One region of the Pseudomonas sp. SG20056 genome, then DNA from elsewhere that is predicted to be linked to it. Evidence: riboswitches for the same ligand, from Rfam matches in the RefSeq annotation. Region 1 holds a riboswitch; each other region holds the start of a gene.
What was found. Region 1 has a riboswitch for cobalamin ahead of RHP75_RS03450 (TonB-dependent receptor domain-containing protein). Riboswitches for the same ligand answer to the same signal wherever they lie in the genome.

Region 1 (5,728 bases):
ACAGCATCAGCAGTGCGCAACGCCAACAGCTGCAACGTATGGGGATTCCCCTGCTGATCGTCGAACCGCGCAAGCTGGCTGATCTGGCGGAGAACTTCGTCGAAATCGGCACGCGTATCGGCCGTGCCGAGCAGGGCCGGCAACTGCGTCAGCAATTCAATAGCGGCTTGGCCGCGTTGCGTCAGCGCTATCAGCGTGAGCAGCCTTTGCGGCTGTTCTATCAGGTCTGGGATACGCCGCTGTATACCATTGGCGGCCAGCAGATTATCAGCGACGCCCTGCGTATCTGTGGAGCCGAGAATATCTTTGCCGAGCTCACCTTGCCTGCGCCGCAGGTCAGCGTGGAGGCCGTGCTGCAAGCGAACCCAGAAGTGATTTTGGCTGGCGTGCAAGGGCAGCTGGACGCCTGGCGCATCTGGCCGGGCGTGACGGCAGTTGAGCGCAAGCAGCTGTGGTTGGTGCCGGATGCAGGTCTGGAGCGGCCGAGCTTTCAGATGCTGGCTGCCATCGACCGTCTGTGTGAGGTATTGAGCAAGGCGCACTAAGAGAAAGCCCCGCGTTTGGCGGGGCTTTCTCTTGGGGGCTATTGAGCGCCTAGCTGACGGCTCAAGGTTGAGGTGTCCAGGTCACGGCAAACAGCGCGGTGCGGCCTTCGCTGTTGTAGCCGAAGCGTCCGTTGGTGGTGCTGTAGGTCGCTTCGGCATAGTCCTTGTCGAAGAGGTTGTTCAGTTTCAGGTCGAATGCCACTTCCTTGGTCGCTTGCCATTTGCCGCGCAGGCTAAGCAGGCCGTAACCCCCCAGCTCACGGGTATTGGCGGCGTCGTCATAGCGGCCGCTGACTGCGCGCCAACTGGCGCCTACTGAAAAGTCACCGAACGGACGGTCTAAATCCAGGCTCAGCGTACGTTTGGCGCGGCGTGCGAGAGTGTGGCCAGTGTCGCGATCCCGTGGGTCGATCAGCGCGAGTGTCAGGTTGCCCTGCCAGCCGTACAGTTCCTGCTGGAGCGCCGCTTCGAACCCGTTTATGCGAGCGGTCTGCACGTTTTGCGGAATGAAGTTCTGGTCGAGAACAATCGCGTCCTGCAGGTCGATACGGTACAGCGATAGTTCCAGGGTGCCGGTTTCGCTGTAGCGGCTGCGCCACTGTGCCTCATAACTTTTGGATGTTTCTGGCTCCAGGTCCGGGTTGGCGCTCGCGGAGCAAAAGCCGCCGAAACAAAAGTCGGGGTAGTACAGGTCGTTGAAGGTCGGCGCGCGAAAGCCTTCGCTGTAGGACAGGATTAGGTCGTTGTCGTCATTGAATGGCACGGTCAGTGCGGCGTTCCAGGTGTTTTTACTGCCGAACTGCTGGTTCTTGTCATGACGCAGACCTAGCTCGGTTAAGAAGTATTCGGCGTTGTAGCTGTGCTGAATAAATGCCGCCTGATTCCAGCGCGAGTCCTCGACAAAGTCCGTGTCGCTACGCAGACGGTCTTCGTACCAGTCGGCGCCAAACAGCACCTGGTGGCGCTCGCTGAGGGTCAGAGTGTTCACCCAGTTAGCCGAGTCACGATAGGTGTTGAAGCTGTAGAGCGAGTCCGCACCAGCCTGTGGCTGGTCGTTGCCAGTGTCGCGCTTGTCCTCGCTGTGGCCGATTTCCAGGCGGCTATTCCAGGCTTCGCTGAGATTGGCATCGATGTAGCTGGACAGGCTGCTGAGCTGGAAGTCCGTAGTGGGCAGTGACGTGCTGAAGATGTCCTCAAACTCGCTCTGGCCGCGCTGGTCGAGGGCGCTGAAGCCGATCTTCAGATCGTCATTGAAGCGATGCGAGAGATTCAGGCTCAGCGATTTATTGCGGTAGGCATCGTCATCGCCATTGGCACCGAAGTTATCGCGCGTGGCGTCGATCCCCTGGGTTTCATCGAGTGCAGCCCCCAGGTTGAAGTGAGTCCGCGCGTCGCCGCCGGACACGCCAAGGCTGCGCTCGAAGGTCTGGTTGCTACCGACGCCAAGGCGCACATAAGGCTTGAGGCCGTCGCCACTGCCTTGGCGAGTGAAAATCTGTACGACGCCACCGATGGCATCGGAGCCATACAGCGCCGAACGCGCGCCGCGCACGACTTCAATGCGTTCGATCTGCTCCGGGCTGAGAAACTCCAGGCTGCTGGTGCCGCTGGACGCGGCAGAAATACGTTGGCCGTCTACCAGAACCAGGGTTTGCGCGGTTGAGGTGCCGCGCACAAACAGGCCGGTCTGGCTGCCTGCGCCGCCGGTACGGCTGACACTGACGCCGGGTACGCGCTCAAGTAACTCAGCCACGCTACGCACTTGCAGGCGTTCTATGTCCTTGCGGGTGAATACTGTGGTTGCAGCTGTAGTCTGCTGGACCGGTTCGGCATGACGCCCGGAGGTCACAACCAATGGCTGCAACTCAAGTGGATCTGCATGAGTAGCCAGCGGCATCAGCGCCACAGCCAGGGCAAGACGGGACAATTTCACGTAGAGAATCCTCAAAAGGTCGAACGACTTTTGAGGAGGGCAGGGGCAAGAACGGGCGCGCGAACGCAGCCTGAGCTTGACGGTGATGCCCTCCGCAACACCAGTCACATCCAGCAAGGCCGGTCTCCGGGCTCTCGACGTGCGCCGCCTCGCCTTCCCGGGATAACCCAGTGGCGTTGAGGTGACGTGCAGAACGGTTCTGCGGTCGATTACCGTTGCGGGGGCAGCGCCGGGATGGTTCCTCAGAACGCACCGGCTTCCCGTTTAACGCCGCTTCATTGTGGAAGGGCGCACCTTGGCGGAAGTAAAACGCCGCGCACCTTAATGCGCGGTTGGATGAATTACAAGCAAGCCTGATTTAGCTCTGGATGAGCGGTATTCATGCAGAAACGCTGTCGAGGCGCGCACGGACGGAAGCTTCGATACCGGCGGCATCCAGCCCGCACTCAGCGAGCATTTGCGCCGGTTTGGCGTGCTCGACGTAATAGTCCGGCAGGCCCAGATGCAGCACGGGTTTGAGGATGCCAGCGTGGGCGAGGAACTCGCTGACCGCACTGCCGGCACCGCCCATCACGCTGTTCTCTTCGATGGTCACCAGCAGTTCGTGACTGGCCGCCAGCTGGCGTACCAATGCCTCATCCAGCGGTTTGACGAAGCGCATATCGACCACGGTGGCGTCGAGTGCCTCGCCCACCTTGAGCGCCTCACTCAGCTGTACGCCGAATACCAGCAGGGCCGCTTGGCTGCCTTGGCGCCGAACGATGCCCTTGCCGATTTCCAGTGGCTCCAGGCCAGGCTCGATGGCCGCATTCGGGCCGCTGCCGCGTGGGTAGCGTACCGCTGCCGGGCCATCGAACAGATGGCCGGTGGTGAGCATGCGGCGCAGCTCGTTTTCATCGCTCGGCGTCATCACCAGCATGCCGGGGATGCAGCGCAGGTAGGAAATGTCGAAGCTGCCAGCGTGGGTCGGGCCGTCTTCGCCGACCAGGCCGGCGCGGTCGATGGCGAACAGTACGTCGAGGTGCTGCACAGCCACGTCGTGAATCAGTTGGTCGTAGGCGCGCTGCAGGAAGGTCGAATAGATCGCCACCACCGGCTTGGCGCCATCGCAGGCCATGCCGGCCGCCAGGGTCACCGCATGCTGTTCGGCGATGGCTACGTCGAAATAGCGCTCGGGATAGCGCTCGCTAAAGGCCACCAGATCCGAGCCTTCCTTCATTGCTGGAGTAATGCCGACCAGGCGCGGGTCTGCCGCGGCCATATCGCACAGCCATTGGCCAAATACGCTGGAGTATTTCGGGCCGGCGGCCTGCTTGGGTTGTGCTGCTGGTGCGTTGATAGGCTCCAGCTTGGTGATCGCGTGGTAGCCAATCGGGTCGGCTTCGGCCGGGGCGAAGCCCTTGCCCTTCTTGGTCACTACATGGAGAAACTGCGGGCCGTCGAGGTCGCGCATATTGCGCAGGGTGGCCAGCAGGGTCGGCAGGTCGTGGCCGTCGATCGGGCCGATATAGTTCCAGCCCAGCTCCTCGAACAGGGTGCCGGGTACCAGCATGCCCTTGGCGTGTTCTTCGGTCTTGCGCGCGATTTCCCAGGCGCCCGGCAGGCGCGAGAGGATCTTCTTGCTGCCCTCGCGCATGCTGGCGTAGGTGCGGCTGGAGAGGATCTTGGCCAGGTAGTTGGACAGGCCGCCGACGTTCTTGGAGATCGACATATCGTTGTCGTTGAGGATCACCAGCATATTGGCGTTGACGTCGCTGGCGTGGTTCAGCGCCTCGAAAGCCATGCCTGCGGTCAGGGCGCCATCGCCGATCACCGCTACGCTCTTGCGTTTGCTGCCTTGGATGCGTGCGGCGATGGCCATGCCCAGGGCGGCGCTGATGCTGGTGCTGGAGTGGCCGACGCCAAAGGTGTCGTACTCACTTTCCGAGCGGCGCGGGAAGGCGGCGATGCCGTCCTTCTGCCGCAGGCTGCCCATCTGCTCGCGGCGCCCGGTGAGGATCTTGTGTGGGTAGGCTTGATGGCCGACGTCCCACACCAGGCGATCATCCGGGGTGTCGAAGACGTAATGCAGGGCCACGGTCAGCTCGATCACGCCGAGGCCCGCGCCGAAATGCCCGCCGGTCTGCCCGACCGTATACAACAGGTACTGGCGCAGCTCGTCGGCCAGGGTTTCCAGTTCGGCTTCGCCCAGACGGCGTAGCTCGTCCGGCGTATTGGCGCGGTCTAGAAGGGGCGTCAGCGGGCGCTCACGGGGAATCTCGTGGAAGGTCGTCGGCATCAGGCAGATCGTTATAGGTGTAAAAGATGCGGCAGTTTACCCGAAGCGCCGGAAACTGCCCAAACATGGTTCGGCCAGTCCGGCATCCTCTGGATTACCAGGTATCGACGCTGCGCTTCTTACCTGCACGCGCAGCCGGCCGTGGCGTGGCATTCAGTCCGCGCAGCAGCCAGGCGCGGGTTTCCACAGGGTCGATCACCGCATCGATCTCGAGGAAGCTAGCCATATTGATGCCTTTGCCGTTCTGGTAGGCCTTAGCTACAAGCTTGTCGAACAGCTGTTGGCGCGCGGCGGGTTCTTCCGCGGCCGCCAGTTCCTTGGCAAAACCCAGGCGTACGGCACCTTCCAGGCCCATGGCGCCAAACTCGGCGCTGGGCCAGGCGATGGTAAACAGCGGCGAATGGAAGCTGCCGGCGGCCATGGCCTGGGCGCCGAGGCCGTAACCCTTGCGCAGCACCACGGTAAAGAACGGCACCGACAGGCTGGCGGCGGCGACAAACATGCGCGACACATGGCGCACCGTGGCTTGCTTCTCCGCTTCCGGGCCGACCATAAAGCCGGGGGTGTCGCACAGCGACAGCAACGGAATATCGAAGGCATCGCACAGCTGCATAAAGCGCGCAGCCTTGTCGCCGGCAACCGCGTCGATGGCGCCGCCGAGGTGTGCTGGGTTGTTGGCCAGCAGGCCGAATGGCTGGCCTTCGATGCGGATAAAGGCAGTGATCAGCCCTGGGGCGAACTCGCGGCGCAGTTCCAGCACGCTGTCCCTGTCCGCGAGGGTGGCAATCACTTGGCGGATGTCATACACGCGCAAACGGTTTTCCGGGATCAGGTGGCGCAGCTCGCGCTGATCGGCGCAGTCCCATGCGCTGAGCGCACCCTGGAAGTAGCTCAGGTACTGCTTGGCCACCTGCACTGCTGCGGCTTCATCGGACACCCGCACGTCGATGACGCCATTGGGGCCCTGCACAC
Region 2 (5,728 bases), 740 kb from region 1:
GGTTATCGGTGCAGTGGCGCACCTGCTCCGGGCGCAGCGGGCCGGCCATATTGATATAGGTTTCGTAGCCGAGCAGGTCCTGCGCTTCATCCAGCGCCTGGCGTGCGGCGGGCACCATAAATTCGGCGGCACCGGGGCCGAGACCAATCACCGTCAGGCGGCCACGGGGCCGACCGAGCTGATTGGCGTCGATGGGTGCAGCGGCCAGCAGCAGGCGCAGGTTGGCGTGCTGGCTGTGCAGCGGCGGCAGTTGCTGCGCGTCGTCGATAAAGCGCAGCGGTAATTTGAGTTGTGCGGCGGCGTGGTGCAGCTCGGCTTTGGCCATCAGTTCTGGTTCGGCCAGCAGGCAGGCCAGGCTTTGCGGTGCCAGGTTGCTGGTTTGCAGCGCCTGCTGCAGTTCGCTAAGTAAATCGGCGCCGGCATGCTCGACCCATACAGCGACTTGCTGCGGATGGATCAGCAGTTCATCGGCATTGGCCGCGCGGCTGTGCGGGCTGATATGGATAACCCGGTTGGCGTGGTTATCCACCGGCAGTTTGGCCTGAGCCAGCCAGGGCGCGTCGCCTTCGATACGCACGGCCTGGCCGCCGAGTAGGTCGCTGACAAAACCCTTGCCTTGCTCAAGATCGGCCAGCACATAGCCGGCCGGCGGCTCCAGCAGGCAGGTGCCAAAACGCAGTTCGCCGCTGGTGGTGATCGCCGCGCTGACCTGCAGGTGCGCGGCAAGCTCCCGCGCCATGCGGTTGACCCCGCCCAAGCCGCCAAGCAGCGGCACCACGGCGCTGCCATCTTCGGCCACGGCCAGCACCGGCGGTTCGCTGTCTTTCTCGCCGAGCACGGCGGCCAGGCTGCGAATCACGATACCGGCGGCACACAGCACGATCAGCGGCGTACCGGCGCGGTAGAGCGTGCGCAGGGTGTCGCCAAAGTCTTCATAGGTGCGCTCAGCGTCCGTCACTCGGCTGTGCAGGCCGTGGATCTCAGCCTGTGGATACAACGCCTGGATGCGCCGTGCGCAGGGCAGGGCGGAGGGGCCGAGGATAATGATGGCGGGGACGCTGGTCATAAGGTGTTCCATCTGTTCTGTGGGAGGGGCTTTAGCCGCGAGCTACATAAGGCATGTCGCTGCTAAAGCGGATCGCCGTCCGGCCCCTCCCACGGGTTATTTGCAGGCGGTTAACCGCGCCATTTCTCGCCGGGAATCACGATCATCGAGAAGTACGGTGAAGACATTGGCTCCACTTCATCCAGCGGCACGATGCGCTGGTTGCCCATGGTGGCGCGTTCGACGTAATGGGCGCGCTGGTCGATGCCCAGCTCCTGCAGCACACGGCGGACTTTCTCGAAGTTGCGCCCCAGCTTCATCACCACGGCGGCCTCTGCATCTTTCAAGCGCTGCTTAAGCTCGGCTTCGGGCAGCACGCCGGAGAGCACGCTCAAGGATTGGTTGCGGTACACCAACGGGGTGCCGAGCACCGAGGCGCAGCCGAGCATGGAGCACACGCCGGGCACCACTTCCACGTCGTAACGGTCGGCCAGGCGGTCGTGCAGGTACATATAGGAGCCGTAGAAGAACGGGTCGCCTTCGCAGATCACCGCCACGTCCTGGCCGGCGTCGAGCCGGGCGGCGATCTGCACCGCGCAGGTGTCGTAGAAGTCGCTGATCACATCTTCATAGCTCAGCGGCGTGGCGAGTTTTTCCGTGGTCACCGGATAGACCAGCGGCAGGCGCTGCTGCGTGTCCGTCAGGTGCTGTTCGATGATGCCGAAGGCGTTGCCGCCCTGGCCCTTGTTGGCTTTGGCCTTGGCCACAAAGTAGCCAACCACGGCGGCCGATTGCAGCAGGCGCAGGGCCTTGAGGGTGATCAGCTCCGGGTCGCCGGGGCCGACGCCTATGCCGAGCAGGCGGCCTTTTTGCACAGTCATCACTCCACCTCCGTGGCCAGGGCGTTGACCGCCGCCACCGCCATGGCACTGCCGCCGCGACGGCCACGCACAATTACATAGGGCACGCCACGGCTGTCGGCAGCGAGAGCGTCCTTGGACTCCGCCGCGCCGATAAAGCCCACTGGCATGCCGATAATCAGCGCCGGTTTCGGCGCGCCGGCGTCGAGCATTTCCAGCAGATAGAACAGCGCGGTGGGGGCGTTGCCGATCACCACCACGCTGCCTTCCAGGTGCTCGCGCCAGTGTTCCAATGCAACTGCCGAACGGGTATTGCCCAGCGCGCGGGCCTGCTCGATCACGCCGTCGTTATGCAGGGTGCAGATCACCGGGTTGTTGGCGGCCAGGCGCGGACGGGTGATGCCCTCGGCGACCATCCGCGCATCGCAGAGAATTGCCGCGCCCTTGGCCAGGGCGGCGCGGCCGGCAGCACCGGCCCCGGCGGAGAAGCGCAGATCCTGCACCACATCGACCATGCCGCAGGCGTGGATCACGCGCACTGCGAGTTTTTCCAGGTCTGCCGGGATCGCCGACAGGTCGGCCTCGGCGCGGATGGTGGCGAAGGACTGGCGGTAGATTTCCTGGCCGTCGCGGATGTACTCAAGCATCGCTGTTTCCTGTTGCGCAGTGGGCGGCGAACCAGTCGCCGGCCTCGTCGATAGTCATGGCGCTGGCCAGCAGTTGGCCGAAACCGGCCGCCTCGGGCGTGCGTTGATAGAGCTGGTAATGCCCGGCGCTGCTGGCCAGCAGGGTAAAGGGCGCGGTATGCGCGGCGGCGCAGGAGCGCGGGCAGGCGCTGAGATGCACGTGCGGCCGTGCGCTGCTGGCGCCTAGGCGCTCGGCGAGATGCAGGGCATCGGCCTTGCTGTCGGCCAGGCCTTTGCCGCAGGCGCTGGAGCCGGTGCAGGCGATCAGCTGGCTAAGCGGTTCCTGTGCATCGATCAGCAGGCCCAGTTCGGCCAGTTTGTGCAGCAGGTTGTCTGCCGAGCGCTCGGGGATATTTGGCAGCAGCAGGCCCTGCCAGGGCGTCAGGCGCAGGCTGGCATCGCCGTGCTGCTCGGCCAGATCGGCCAGGGCGTTGAGTTGTGCGGCGTCGATTCGACCCAGACGTGAAGCGGCGGCAACCATGCAAAGGGCGTTTTGCTGCTGTGGATAAATGCCCATCGGCGCGCGTGGGCTGACTGGTTTGTGTTGCCAATCGGTCGGTGGCGCCTGAACGGTAAAGGGCAGGCGCGTTTGCAGCTGTTGCAGCAGTTGGTGGGCGGGAATCACGCTCAGCAGCTGGCGCATCCGGCTGTGTTCGCTGCCAGCCAGTTCGATAAACAGCCTTAGCAATTGTTCCACCAGCGGCATGACTTGCTCAGCCTCGACCACGCCCAGCGGCCGGTCAGTCGGGCAGCCGGCCAGGCCAAAGGCCAGTCGGGTTGGCGTGCCAGGCAGGGCGCTTAGCCAGATATCGTGGCGGTGTTCGAGCATGGCCAGGGCTTCGCCGCCGTCCAGCTGCAGGGCGAACTTGGCCGACAGCCCATGCAGCGCCGGGGTGTTTTGCAGCAGGTCGAGCAGCGCGGCGGCCAGCGGGCGGGTATCGAGCAGGGCCTGCGGGTCGAGGCCGGCGGCGGGGCTGAGCAGTAGGTTGCGTACATCGTCGGAGGCTGGGTTGCTCGGGCCAAGGCCGGCGGCGAGCAGGCGTTCGATCAGTTCGGTCTGTTGGCCTGGCAGTACGCCGCGAATTTGCAGATTGCTGCGGTTGGTCAGCTCCAGCACACCGCTGGCGCAGCGCTCGGCCGCCTCGGCGATGGCGCGAGCCTGCTGACTGCTGAGTACGCCGCCGGCCAGCTTGACCCGGCAGATGCCGCCATCCAGCGCCTGTACGATGCGCAGCAGGCCGGGGCACGCGCTAGGGCGTGGGTCGGGCAGGTCGGCGGAGGTTGGACAGTCGTGCAAAAAGGGTCACCAACAACAAAGACGCGGCGACCGAACCAGCGAAATCCGCCCACAGGGGATTTCATGGCATCGGTACACCCCGCCCGATGTTGGCACTCGCGACTAGCGTCGTCGGCAGGTCTCCTGGCTGACAGGTCATCATCTGGCGCGGCCTTCCCAGTTTCCCAGTGGCGCAGTTGCGGCAGACTCGCTGTTTACAGTTGCGGGGGCAGCTCGGTCACGATCAGCGGATCGCTCCGGATTCCCTCTTAGGCCCCTCGCACCATGGCGGTGGGCACCGACGAAGGCTGTATTATGCCCGCTTTGTTTGATGCGCTGACACCCTAGCTTGTCGGGCGGGGGCAGAGGAGTGGGTATGACAGCCTGGTTAACCCTGGTGGGCATTGGTGAAGACGGTTATGCCGGCCTGGGTGAGGCGGCGCGTCGGGCGCTGGGCGAGGCGCAGTGGATTGTTGGCAGCCCACGGCAGCTGGCGCTGTTGCCCAGCAATCTGCCAGGGCAGCACGAACGCTGGCCGAGCCCCTTTAGCCTGGAGCCGGTACTGGCGCGGCACGGTACGCCGGTGTGCGTGCTGGCCAGCGGTGATCCGCTGTTCTATGGCGTGGGTGCGAGCCTGGCGCGGCAGCTGCCGGCTGAGGAATTGCAGGTGTTCTCTGCGCCCTCATCCGTCTCACTGGCTGCTGCTCGCCTGGGTTGGCCACTGCAGGACGTGACGGTGCTGTCGCTGGTGGCGCGGCCGTTGGCGGCGCTGCAGGCGCAGATTTTCCCCGGCGCGCGGCTGCTGCTGTTGAGCAATGACGGCGACAGCCCGGCGGCGGTGGCCGAGCTGCTGCGTGAACGCGGTTTTGGTCCCAGCCGTTTGACCGTTCTGGAGCACCTGGGCGGCGATCAGGAACGGCGCATCGATGGTCTGGCCAGCGATTGGGCATTGCCGCGCGCGGCCGACCTTAATTTGTTGGCAATCGACTGTGTGGCGGGCGCTGAGGCGCGCCTGCTGCCGCTGACGCCGGGTTTGCCGGATGATGCCTATCAGCACGATGGCCAGCTGACCAAGCGCGACGTGCGCGCTATCACCCTGGCGCGCCTGGCGCCGCAACCCGGTGAGCTGCTCTGGGATGTCGGTGCCGGCTGCGGTTCCATCGGCATCGAGTGGATGCGCGCGCACCCCAGCTGCCGGGCGCTGGCCATTGAGGCTGATGCCGGCCGTCAGGCGCATATCCAGCACAACCGCGATGCTCTCGGCGTGCCGGGTCTGCAACTGGTCGCCGGCCGCGCGCCCGAAGCTTTGGCCGGATTGGCTGCGCCGGATGCGATCTTTATCGGTGGCGGCGTGACCATCCCCGGCGTGCTGGAGCAGTGCTGGGCCAGCCTGAAACCGGGCGGGCGCCTAGTGGCCAATGCCGTGACCCTGCAAAGCGAAGCGGCACTGGTGGCCTGGCGCGAGCAGGTGGGCGGTGAGTTGACCCGTATCAGCGTGGCCCAGGCGCAGCCGTTGGGCGGTTTCGACACCTGGCGCAGCGCCTTGCCGATCACTCTGCTGGAGGTGCGCAAGCCGTGAGCCCGCGCATCCTGCTGCTTGGCGGCACTACCGAGGCCTTGCGTCTGGCGCGCCGTTTAAACCCCGAAGCCATCTACAGCCTGGCCGGGCTGGGTCGGGTGCCGGATGACTTGCCCTGCCAGGTGCGCGTTGGTGGCTTTGGCGGGGCCGAAGGATTGGCGGAGTTTATCCGCGAGCAGTGCATCGAACTGCTGTTGGATCTGACCCACCCCTATGCCGCACAGATCAGCGCCAATGCCGTCCGCGCCGCCGAGTTGAGCGGAATCGCCTGCTGGGCGCTGC
Region 3 (5,728 bases), 750 kb from region 1:
GCACCAGCAGCATGCTCACCAGTGCGCCGACAAAGGCCGCCAACGGCAGGCTGAGCAGGCCGATAAACTCACCCAGATAGAGCACCACAATCACCGCGCCGAGCGCCGCACCGGAGCTGACCCCAAGCAGATGTGGATCAGCCAGCGGATTGCGCGTCACCGCCTGCAACGCCGTGCCGACCAGCGCCAGCCCGGCCCCCACCAGTGCACCGAGCACCACCCGTGGCGCACGGATCAGCCAGACGATGCTGTCCTGGGCGCTGCTCACCGCCTGCGCCGGCTGCAAGTCAAACAGGCGCTGGCCGAGGATCTCCAGCACACTCGGCAAGGGCACCGGCGCGGCGCCAAAGCCCAATGACGCGGCGCAGGACAGCGCCAGCGCCAAGGCCAGCACCAGCAACAACAGGCGGTAGGCGCGCGGGCTGCGAATCATTGACCGAACGCCTGCGGGTGCAGTGCGGCGGCCAGGGTTTCGATGGCGGCGGCGTTGTCCAGGCTCGGAGTGACGGCCAGGTACGGCAGCACCACAAAGCGCTGTTCACGGATCGCCGTCAGCCCCTGCAAGGCCGGGTGCTGCAGCAGAAAGTCACGCTTCTGCGCCGCGCTGCGCTCGCCGTAATCGACGATCAGAATCACCTCGGGGTCGCTGCTGATCACCGCTTCCCAACCAACGCGCACCCAGCTCGCGGCCAGCTCATCCATCACATTGCGCCCGCCAGCGGCTTCGATCAGCGCCTGTGGCATGGCCAGGCGGCCGGCGGTAAACGGGCTTTCCTCGCCGCTGTCGTAGAGAAACACCCGTGGCGCCGGGCCGCTATCGGCCAGGCGTGCACGCACCGCCGCCACCCGTTGCTGCATGCCCTGCACCAGCGCCTCAGCGCGAGGCTGCACGGCGAAGATGCGGCCAAGGTTGTGCAGATCGTTGTAGACATCCTCCAGGCTGGCCACCCGGCGTGGCATGACATGGGCGCAGGACTCGCTCAGCTCATACACCGGAATGCCGAACCGCGCCAGGCTGGCCGGGGTGACTTCACCACCGACGCGCATGCCGTAGTTCCAGCCGGCGAAGAAGAAATCCGCCTCGGCGTTGAGCAAGTTTTCCAGCGACGGATGCCGCGCGGCCAACTCGGGCAAGTCGGCCAGCTGCGCCATCAGCTCGGGGTTGGGAGTTTTCCAGGCGCTGATGCCGCTGTAACCGACCATCCGCGATTTCAGCCCGAGGGCCAGCAGCATGCCGGTCAGGTTGATGTCCTGACTGACTGCGCGCTGCGGCGGTTGTTCGATGGTCAGCTGACGGTCGCAGCTGGTGACGGTAACCGCCTGGGCAGACAGGGCCGCGCCCAGCAGCGGCAGGCAGAGGGCGTAATGCAGAAAACGCTTCATGGATTGATCCAGGTAATACGCGGGTGCCCCGCGAGGGGATGACGGTCGACCAGCGCCTGCACGCCATACACCTCGGCCAGCAGCGCTTCCGTCAGCACTTCGGCGGGGGTGCCGCTGGCCACCACGCGGCCATGGTCGAGCACATACAGGCGGTCGCAAAAGGCCGCTGCCAGGTTGAGATCATGGAAGCTGGCCAGGGTTGCCAGGCCAAGGTTTTTGATCAGCCGCAACAGCTCCAGCTGGTAGCGCGGGTCGAGGTGATTGGTCGGCTCGTCGAGGATCAGCAGCGTCGGTTGCTGCACCAACGCGCGGGCCAGCAGCACACGTTGCTTCTCGCCGCCGGAAAGGTGGGCGAAAGCCTGGCGCTTGTGCTCGGTCAAACCCACCCGCGCCAATGCCTGCTCGACCAGGGCGAGATCGGCCTGATCATCGCCATCGAACAGGCCCTTGTGCGGCGTGCGGCCCATGGCGGCGACTTCGGCCACGGTGAGGCCGAAGTCCTGGGGAAACTCCTGCAACACCACCGCCACCCGCTGCGCGCACCAGCGCGGCGAACGGCTCCACAGCGCTTCGCCGTCCAGCTCGACACAGCCCTGATCAGGCCGCTGAAAACGGTAGGCGCAGCGCAGCAGGCTGGTCTTGCCGCTGCCGTTGGGGCCGAGCAGACCGACCAGCTGGCCGTCGCCCACCGCCAGGTCGATGCCGTCGAGCAAGGCCTGCTCGCCGTTGGGCGACCAGGCCAGGTCGCTGATCTGCAAGTGCGGCATCAGAAACGGTAATCGGCAGTGACGAACAACGAACGCGGCGCGCCTAGGTACCACTGCTGGCCATCGCTGCTGCCGGTGGTGGCGTACTGGCGGTCGAACAGGTTGTTCAGCTCCAGCCCCAGACGCACGTCCGCCAGCACTTGCCAGCCGATGTTGGCATCGACCACGGTGTAGCTCGGCAGCGTCACGTTGTTCGCCGTGTCGGCGTAGCGCGCATCGACATAACGCGCGCCGACACCGGCCTGCACCTGCTCGCTCAGCGCCTTGCTCAGCCACAGGTTGGCGGTGCGCCGTGGCACGTTGGTCGGCCGATTGCCGCTGCGGTCACCACCGGCTTCCGTGAAGTCGTCGTACTCGGCGCGCACCCACGCGGCGTTGGCCGACACCTGCCAGCCCTGCCCCAGCGCCAGCTCCAGGGTGGCTTCCAGGCCGTCGGACGACTGCTGGCCGATCTGCTCGGTCGACGCGGTCGGGGTGGCGCGGCTGAGCAGCTTCTCCTTGACGATATGGTAAGCAGCCAGCGTCCATTCGCCCTGGCCATTCCAGAACGCCTGCTTGAGGCCGATTTCGGTTTGCTTGGCCTCGCTCAGGTCGAACTGCTGCTGGGTCGGGTTGAGTGTCAGCAGGTTGCTCACGCCCTCGGTGCTAGTGGCATACTGACCATACAGCGACAGCTCGGGCGTGACCTCGAAGACCAAGCCGGCGCGCCAGTTATCGCCGCTGAGGCTGCGGTCCTTACGCGAGTCATCAACCAGGTTACTGCGGTCGATATGTACCTGATCGCGGCGCACACCGCTGACCAGCGACAGGCGCTCAGTCAGCTGGGTGCGGTTCTCGGCGAACAGCGAGAATTGCCGCGCCAGATTGCGTTCGCGCGGGCCGTACCCCAGTGGATCGGTGCTCTGGTACTGGCCACCACCGCTGCCGGCGAGCGGCACGCTGTCAGTAAAGCTGCTGGCAAAGTCGTGCTGACGGGCGAAGTGAATACGGTTGTAGTCCACGCCCACCACGCTGCGGCTATCCAGACCGAAAAGGGCGTGCTCCAGGGTGAAGGTCTGACGGTCGCCGACCTGCTCCTGGGTGTGCTTGATCTCGTAGAAATCGCTGCGCTTGACCTGATCACCCGGCTGCCAGCGGTAGGACTCAGCATTGCGCCAGTAGCGCTGGGTTTTGATGTAGTAGAGCTGGTTGCTGGCGCTCAGGGCATCGTTGATCCGCCAGTCGCTGACCAGTCGGGTGATCTGGTCGTTGTAGCGAATCTCGGCGTTATCGACGTTGTAATTGCTCTCGCGCAGGCTCTCGCGGTACTGGCCGGCGACCAGCGGCGTGCCCAGGTAGCGCTGCGGGTCCTGATCGCCCTGATCATGGGACAGGGTGAAACTCAGCGCATCGCTGGCATCCCAGCGCAGGGCCGCGCTCAACGCCTGGCTCTGCGACTCGCCGTCATCGACCCAGCCATTGCTGGCCTGCTGATTGAGGTTGAGCCGGTAGCTCAACGCATCGCTGAGCGAACCACCGCTGTCCAGCGCGGCCTGGCGGCGATCGTCGCTGCCGTAACCGAAGCGCAGCTGGTTGCTGATGGCGCCGGTAAAGGGCTTTTTCGGCACCACGTTGATCACCGCGCCGGTCGCGCCTTCGCCGTACAGCACCGAGGCCGGGCCGCGCAGCACGTCGACGCGCTCCACCGACCAGGTGTCGACCGGGAAGGTCACGGTGCCGGCCCCGACATACTGACGGGTGCCGTCGTACAGCTGCATGGTCGCGCTGTGCCCGGTAAAGCCGCGCGCCGACAGTGCGGTGCCGCCATTGCCGGGGCTGCCAATGCTGCTGATGCCAGGGGTGCGGGTGACCGCGTCCTGCACGCTGAGGTTGTTGCGCCCGCGCACCTGCGCGCCGCTCAGGCTGCTGGTGCTGGCAGGGGTTTGCAGGGCCGTCAGGCCCAAGCGCGAACCACTGCTGCTGGGCGTATGCAGATCGCTTTCGCCCTCCGCAGCAGCCTTGGCCTGAATGGTCGTGGCCGGCAAATTGACCGGGGACTCGCCCGCCACAGCCGTACCGGCCAGGCACAGGGCAAGGGAAACAGAGAGTTGAGACAGGGGATAGCGCGCCATGATGCTTCCATCGCAAAAGGGATAGGCACGGCAATCCCGATGGAAACGCGCAACAGCAAAACACGGGCGCACAGGCACCCACGATCGGCGTCAACGCCCGCCCACCGCGGGTTGCCAAACAGTTGGGAGTTGCCGCTGCATCACTGGCAGCGCACAACATCCCTAAGAACCTGTTTACGATTCCGCGAGCTAGAGCAATGCAAGGCAAAAAGAGGCAAGGAAGCGGAGTGTACTTTTGTACATGAGCATTCCGAGCCTGTTTTTAACGCAGCAGTGCCGACGCGCAGCAGATGGTAGACAGGTTCTAAGAATCAGGCCGGTCTCCGGGCTTACGAGGGTCATGAAGCCATCGCCTTCCCATGCAGAAACTGCACAGTGGCATCGTGATGACGTCGCTCGCTTACCGTTGCGGGGGCAGCGTCGGACTAGCCCAAAGGGCGCACCGACTTCCCGTTTAACCTCACGCACGGCGGCGTGAGACACCTGAAACGGCGCGGATATGACCATCCGCGCCAGCACAAGTCAAGACGTGAACTCGACAAGGCCGCCCGCTCAAGGACGAGGGTTACATCTGTGGGAGGCGCTTTAGCGGCGACTTCTGATAAGTGATAGAGCGGCTGTAGTCGCGGCTAAAGCCCCTCCCACACTCAGCTCTGATCAATGCGCAGCTCGGGCACGGCGCGGCCGGCCACCAGGCGCTCATCGACCAGGCGGATCAGCTCGGCTTCATCGCGCACGCGGAACCACTCACCGGCCGGATAAAGGCTGGCCGTCGGGCCCAGATCACAGGGGAACTGGCACTGCGTACGGGTGATATGCACGCCGCCTTCGCACTCCAGTTTGCCGGCGGCCTTGAGGCGCTGACGCAGGGTTTTCCACAGGTCCAGCGCACCGCGCCGGGTGCAGCGCGGGCCGTTGCACAACAGCAGGCGCTGCGCATGCGGCGGAATCTGCGACCAGGCGTGATGCCCCGGCACCGCGGCCACACCGACACAAGGCAGGTGCAGCTCGGGGCGCTCGATCAGCGCGCAGGCGGCCTCCACCGGCAAGCCCTCGGCCTGGCCAATCGCACTGGCGACAAACAGCTGATCGGGATTGGCCTGCTGGCCTAGCTCGCTGCGCAGCCAATCGAGGTGCGGGCTGCTGCTCTGCGGCTCCAGATCAATCACCAGCAACGGCCGCTCGCCCTCGGTAACCCGCTGCCAGAGCGGCGCATAGCCTGCGCTGGTATCGACGATATCGGCCAACGCCGCTTCCCCGCGCAGCTCAGCCAAGCGCCGGCGGAACAGCTCAGCAAACGCGCCCTCGGCCAGGTCAGGGCCGACAAACAGAATGCGGGCGTAAGGGGAAACGGACGTGGTCATGGCGGCCTCCAAAGCGGGGCGGCAGTCTAACAGGGGATTTTTTGCCTTGGGGGGCAACCGCTCGGCGGCCAACTTGCCCTATAACTGCAGCGCCTCGGTCAGC
Region 4 (5,728 bases), 730 kb from region 1:
TCTACCCAGGAATAATCGCGCTGTAGCCACTGGCTGGCGATGCAGTTAAACAGCTGCAGCGCATTGCCTGCACCGCCCTGGCGGAGAAACTGCCAAAGCCGTTCGGCCTCGGCCACTGGCACGTTGCTCAGGGCCATCAGCTCCGGATCGGGGTTGTCGCACCCCGGCACCATAATCACCCGCGCGCCGCGCTCGGCCAGTTCGACCAGGCGCTCGATGCCGTAGCGCCAATAGCTGACGCCGCCGTGCACGGAAATCAGGATGACCTTGGCGTGCTGCAGCACCTGCTCAACGTAGAGATCCACCGAGGCGTGATTGCTCAGCTGCGCCGGGCTGGCCAGACGCAAACTGGGGTAATCCGCCGGCAGCTGCCGCGCCACTTCGGCCAGCAACGACAGGTGCGAATCGCCGGTGCACAGAATCACCAGCTCGGCCGGGGTCTGGCCGAGGTCGGCAATGCTGTCGACCGGCAGCTGGCTGCCGGGCTGGGTGCGCAATAGATGCATGGGGAATTCACCTGTGGGAGGGGCTTTAGCCGCGACAGGCCCTATAAGGCTCGCGGCTAAAGCCCCTCCCACATTTCCATCAGGCCAATGCCGTCTGCAGCTCGGCTTCGATAGCGGCTTGATCCAGCGTCTGGCCAATCACCACCAGGCGGGTGATGCGCGGCTCATCGGCCTGCCAGGCGCGGTCGAAGTGTTTATCGAAACGTTGGCCAACGCCTTGCAGCAGCAGGCGCATCGGCTTGCCGGGAATCGCGGCGAAACCCTTGATGCGCAGAATGCCGTGTTTGCTGACCGCCTCCTTCAGCGCTTGCAGCAGACACGCTTCCTCGGCTTCAGGCAGTTCCACGTGGAACGAGGCGAACTCGTCGTGATCGTGGTCTTCATGGCCTTCCAGGTCATGGTGGGTCTTACGGCCCTCGATATGCAGTTCGGTCTCGCAGTTCAGGCCCAGCAGCACGTCCAGCGGCAACTCGCCGCCGTGGGCTTCGATGATTTTCACTGCGGGCGGCAGCTCCTCGGCTACTTCTGCACGCACGGCAGCCAAAGCGGCGGCGTCGAGCAGGTCGGCCTTGTTGAGGATCACCAGGTCGGCGCTGGCCAGCTGATCGGCAAACAGCTCGTGCAGCGGCGATTCATGGTCCAGATTCGGGTCAAGCTTGCGCTGCGCATCGACCTGATCAGGGAAGGCGGCAAAAGTGCCGGCCGCCACAGCCGGGCTGTCGACCACGGTGATCACTGCATCCACGGTGCAGGCGTTACGAATTTCCGGCCAGTTAAAGGCCTGTACCAGCGGCTTGGGTAACGCCAGGCCGGAGGTTTCAATCAGGATATGGTCGAGCTCGCCGCGCCGTGCCACCAGCTCGCGCATCACCGGGAAGAACTCTTCCTGCACGGTGCAGCACAGACAGCCGTTGGCCAGCTCGAAGATGCGGCCGCTGGCTTCTTCTTCGCTGCAACCGATGGAGCACTGCTTGAGGATTTCGCCGTCGATGCCCAGCTCGCCGAACTCGTTGACGATCACCGCGATGCGCCGCCCGTCGGCATGGCCGAGCATGTGCCGCAGCAGGGTGGTTTTGCCGGCGCCGAGAAAGCCGGTAACGATGGTGACGGGAAGTTTGGCGAGGGTTTGCATGGCGAGTCCTGCGTGACGTCGAAAGAAAGACGAGCAGGAGGCGGCACAGACATGACAGCCACGGGGCGTCAGCCAACACCACCGGATCACCCCGCCCGGTTGTCGAAAACGTGACGAGGCAGGTCTCCTGGCTCACGGTCTGCGCCTTGCGCGACCCTTCACCTTCCCGCCGCTGGCAGTGGTGTATCGAAGGGCTTTGGACCGTTCACAGTTGCGGGGGCAGCCAAGGCATCAACCTTGTTCCCTCTTAGCTTCGTGGACATGCCCACGAAGAACCTCGAACGCGACAAGGCTACGCAGGCCATGGCGGCCGGTCAATCGCGGTTGACCACTGCCGGCCACCATGTTGAGCTACGCCGCCGCACACACCGAGCGCCACAGATGATCCCCAGCCACACCCCTCGCCGCCCCGCTGCCGCCGTTCAGGTGGTCGCCGGGTTGGGCTGCCGTAGTGGCTGCAATGTGGAGGACTTACTCAGCCTGCTGCTGCATAGCTTGCAGACGCATGGCCTGACTGTGGATAACTTGGCGGGGCTGGCCAGCATCGCGCATAAACGCGACGAGCCGGGCCTGCTGGTATTGGCCGAACGCCTTGGTCTGCAGCTGAACTGCTTTAGTGCGGAAGAATTGCAGCCCTATCAGCACCTCGTGCAAAGCTCGCCGCTCACCCTGGCCGCAACCGGCAGCCCGGCTGTCGCCGAACCCTGCGCCATGGCCCTGGCCACGCTTATGAGCGGCAATGCTGCCCGCCTGCTCGGCGAAAAAAACCGCAACGCCAGCGCCACCTGCGCGCTGGCGTCGATTGCACCCAAGGATCTGTCATGACCGTCTACTTTATCGGCGCCGGCCCCGGCGACCCCGAGCTGATCACCGTCAAAGGCCAGCGCCTGCTGCGCAGCTGCCCGGTGATTCTCTATGCCGGTTCGCTGGTGCCGGCAGCAGTGCTCGAAGGACATAGCGCCGAACTGGTGATCAACACCGCCGAGCTGCATCTGGATGAAATCATCGAGCTGATCCGCCAGGCCGATGACAAAGGCCAGGATGTGGCCCGCGTACACTCTGGCGACCCGTCGCTGTATGGCGCGATTGGCGAGCAGATCCGCCACCTGCGTCGGCTGGGCATCGCCTTCGAGATCATCCCTGGAGTCACGGCCACTGCGGCCTGCGCTGCCTTGCTGGAAAGCGAACTGACCCTGCCTGAGGTGTCGCAGACGCTGATTCTCACGCGCTATGCGAGCAAGTCGAACATGCCCGAGGGCGAGGCACTGGGCGACTTGGCGCGCCACGGTGCGACCATGGCCATCCACCTGGGCGTGGTGCACCTGAGCAAGATCGTTACTGAGTTGCTGCCGCATTACGGCGCGGATTGCCCGATTGCCGTGGTCCATCGCGCCAGCTGGCCGGATCAGGATTGGGTCAGCGGCACCCTCGCCACCATCGAGGAACAGGTGCGCGCCAAGGGCTTTCGCCGCACCGCGCTGATCCTCGTCGGCCGCGTGCTGCACGCCGAACAGTTCGCCGACTCGGCGTTGTACAACGCCGAGCATCGACACCTGTTCAGATCAGCGGACGATTAAAGCCGGCTAGAGATGAATCTCCGCAGCCTTGATCCCCAGTAAGCGCAGCTCTTCGATCAGGCCATTGAGATCGGCGAAGGACTCCACCTGCTCCTGGTCATCGACCAGAAAGAAGCTGGTGCCTGCACCTTTCTTCAACAGCACGATCCACTCCCGCGTATTGGCCGGGTTGGCGATGATATGGGTATCAAAGAGCACGCCCTGAGCCTGCTTGCTCTTTATATCTTCACGCCGCATCGGCCAGCCCCTGCTTACTCAACCGTTACGCTCTTGGCCAGATTGCGCGGCTGGTCGACGTCGGTGCCCTTGAGCACGGCGACGTAGTAGGACAGCAGCTGCAGCGGAATGGTGTAGAGGATCGGCGCGAGGGCGTCGTGGATGTGCGGCATGTTCACCACATGGGTGCCCTCGCCATTGCTCATGCCGGCCTGCTGATCGGCAAACACCACCAGCTCGCCGCCACGGGCGCGCACTTCCTGCAGGTTGGATTTGAGCTTTTCCAGCAGCTCGTTGTTCGGCGCCACGGTGACCACCGGCATATCGCTGTCCACCAGCGCCAATGGGCCGTGCTTGAGCTCGCCAGCCGGGTAGGCTTCGGCGTGGATATAGGAGATTTCCTTGAGCTTGAGCGCGCCTTCCATCGCCACCGGGTACTGCGCGCCGCGGCCGAGGAACAGGCTGTGGTGCTTCTCGGCGAACAGCTCGGAGACTTTCTCCACCACGCTGTCCATGGCCAGGGCTTCGCCCAGGCGGGTCGGCAGGCGGCGCAGCTCTTCCACCAGCTCGGCTTGCAGGGCTTTATCCAGGGTGCCACGCACCTGGCCGAGGGACAGCGTCAGCAGCATCAGCGCGACCAGCTGGGTGGTGAAGGCTTTAGTTGAGGCCACACCGATTTCCGGGCCGGCCTGGGTCAGCAGGGTCAGGTCGGATTCGCGCACCAGCGAGCTGATGCCAACGTTGCAGATCGCCAGGCTGGCCAGGTAGCCCAACTCCTTACCGTTACGCAGCGCGGCCAGGGTGTCGGCGGTTTCGCCGGACTGGGAGATGCTGACAAACAGGGTGTCCGGCTGCACCACTACCTTGCGGTAGCGAAATTCGCTCGCCACTTCGATCTGGCAAGGAATCCCAGCCAGGCCTTCCAGCCAGTAACGGGCGACCATACCGGCGTGATAACTGGTGCCGCAGGCAACGATCTGCACGTTGCGCACCTTGGCAAACAGCTCAGCGGCTTGCGGACCGAAAGCCTGAACCAGTACGTGGTCGGAACCCAGACGGCCTTCCAGGGTGCGTTGTACGACCTTGGGCTGTTCGTGGATTTCCTTGAGCATAAAGTGGCGGTACTCGCCCTTGTCAGCGGCCTCGGCACCTTCGTGGTACTGCACGCTCTCACGCGTCACCGACTGGCCGGCGGCATCCCAGATCTGCACGCTGTCGCGCTGGATCTCAGCAATATCGCCTTCTTCCAGGTACATAAAACGGTCGGTGACCTGACGCAGAGCCAGCTGGTCGGAGGCAAGGAAGTTTTCGCCCAGACCCAGGCCGATCACCAGTGGGCTGCCACTGCGCGCGGCGACCAGGCGATCCGGCTGCTTGCTGCTGATCACCGCCAGGCCATAGGCGCCGTGCAGTTGCTTGACCGCCTGTTTCAGCGCGGCCGTCAGGTCTGTCTGCGCTTTGAGGATGTGATCGAGCAGGTGCACGATCACTTCGGTGTCGGTGTCAGAGCTGAACACATAGCCCAAGCCCTTGAGCTCGCTGCGCAGTTCTTCGTGGTTCTCGATGATGCCGTTGTGCACCACCGCCAGGTCATGGCCGGAGAAGTGCGGGTGGGCATTGCGCTCGCTTGGCGCACCGTGGGTAGCCCAGCGGGTGTGGGCGATGCCCAGGCGGCCGGCCAATGGTTCAGTGCTCAGCGCGCTTTCCAGCTCGCTGACCTTGCCGACACGGCGGCGACGATCGAGACCGCCCTGCTCAGTCAGCAGCGCCACACCGGCACTGTCATAGCCGCGGTATTCCAGGCGCTTGAGGCCTTCAACCAACACGGCGGTGATATTGCGTTCAGCGACTGCGCCTACGATGCCACACATAATCTTCTCCTTAAGCTTCAACAGCCGCGCAGATCAGCTTGATGCCGCGCTCGGTTAATTGTTCACGAGCCTCAGGGCTGAGGCGTTCGTCAGTTATCAGGGTATGGATGCTGCTCCAGGGCAACTCCAGGTTGGGAATCTTGCGGCCGATCTTGTCGCTCTCGACCATCACCACCACTTCGCGAGCCACCTCGGCCATGACCCGGCTCAGGCCGAGCAATTCATTGAAGGTGGTGGTGCCACGGTTCAGGTCGATGCCATCAGCACCGATAAACAGCTGGTCGAAGTCATACGAACGCAGCACCTGTTCGGCGACTTGGCCCTGGAAGGATTCCGAATGCGGGTCCCAGGTGCCGCCGGTCATCAACAGCACCGGCTCGTGCTCCAGCTCGCTGATGGCGCGGGCCACGTTGAGCGAGTTGGTCA

Region 2: it holds a riboswitch for cobalamin, as region 1 does, so the genes downstream of both, cobG (precorrin-3B synthase) here and RHP75_RS03450 (TonB-dependent receptor domain-containing protein) in region 1, are expected to answer to the same signal.
Region 3: it holds a riboswitch for cobalamin, as region 1 does, so the genes downstream of both, RHP75_RS20935 (TonB-dependent receptor) here and RHP75_RS03450 (TonB-dependent receptor domain-containing protein) in region 1, are expected to answer to the same signal.
Region 4: it holds a riboswitch for cobalamin, as region 1 does, so the genes downstream of both, cobW (cobalamin biosynthesis protein CobW) here and RHP75_RS03450 (TonB-dependent receptor domain-containing protein) in region 1, are expected to answer to the same signal.

Annotation. Positions count from the first base shown of each region.
Region 1 covers NZ_CP134499.1:703,685-709,412, forward strand. Annotated here, with positions in the region: gene RHP75_RS03445 (cobalamin-binding protein) at 1-545, shown strand, start outside; gene RHP75_RS03450 (TonB-dependent receptor domain-containing protein) at 607-2,478, opposite strand; cobalamin riboswitch at 2,578-2,791, opposite strand; gene dxs (1-deoxy-D-xylulose-5-phosphate synthase) at 2,858-4,756, opposite strand; gene RHP75_RS03460 (carboxyl transferase domain-containing protein) at 4,851-5,728, opposite strand, start outside.
Region 2 covers NZ_CP134499.1:4,444,789-4,450,516, reverse strand. Annotated here, with positions in the region: gene cobJ (precorrin-3B C(17)-methyltransferase) at 1-1,066, opposite strand, end outside; gene RHP75_RS20965 (precorrin-2 C(20)-methyltransferase) at 1,177-1,929, opposite strand; gene RHP75_RS20960 (precorrin-8X methylmutase) at 1,926-2,552, opposite strand; gene cobG (precorrin-3B synthase) at 2,545-3,888, opposite strand; cobalamin riboswitch at 3,984-4,185, opposite strand; gene cbiE (precorrin-6y C5,15-methyltransferase (decarboxylating) subunit CbiE) at 4,244-5,446, shown strand; gene RHP75_RS20945 (cobalt-precorrin-6A reductase) at 5,443-5,728, shown strand, end outside.
Region 3 covers NZ_CP134499.1:4,438,652-4,444,379, forward strand. Annotated here, with positions in the region: gene RHP75_RS20920 (iron ABC transporter permease) at 1-433, opposite strand, end outside; gene RHP75_RS20925 (ABC transporter substrate-binding protein) at 430-1,383, opposite strand; gene RHP75_RS20930 (ABC transporter ATP-binding protein) at 1,380-2,150, opposite strand; gene RHP75_RS20935 (TonB-dependent receptor) at 2,150-4,261, opposite strand; cobalamin riboswitch at 4,558-4,763, opposite strand; gene RHP75_RS20940 ((2Fe-2S) ferredoxin domain-containing protein) at 4,909-5,625, opposite strand; gene RHP75_RS20945 (cobalt-precorrin-6A reductase) at 5,704-5,728, opposite strand, start outside.
Region 4 covers NZ_CP134499.1:4,458,462-4,464,189, forward strand. Annotated here, with positions in the region: gene cobN (cobaltochelatase subunit CobN) at 1-506, opposite strand, end outside; gene cobW (cobalamin biosynthesis protein CobW) at 586-1,638, opposite strand; cobalamin riboswitch at 1,738-1,933, opposite strand; gene RHP75_RS21010 (cobalamin biosynthesis protein) at 1,900-2,463, shown strand; gene cobM (precorrin-4 C(11)-methyltransferase) at 2,460-3,215, shown strand; gene RHP75_RS21020 (hypothetical protein) at 3,222-3,452, opposite strand; gene glmS (glutamine--fructose-6-phosphate transaminase (isomerizing)) at 3,467-5,302, opposite strand; gene RHP75_RS21030 (DeoR family transcriptional regulator) at 5,313-5,728, opposite strand, start outside.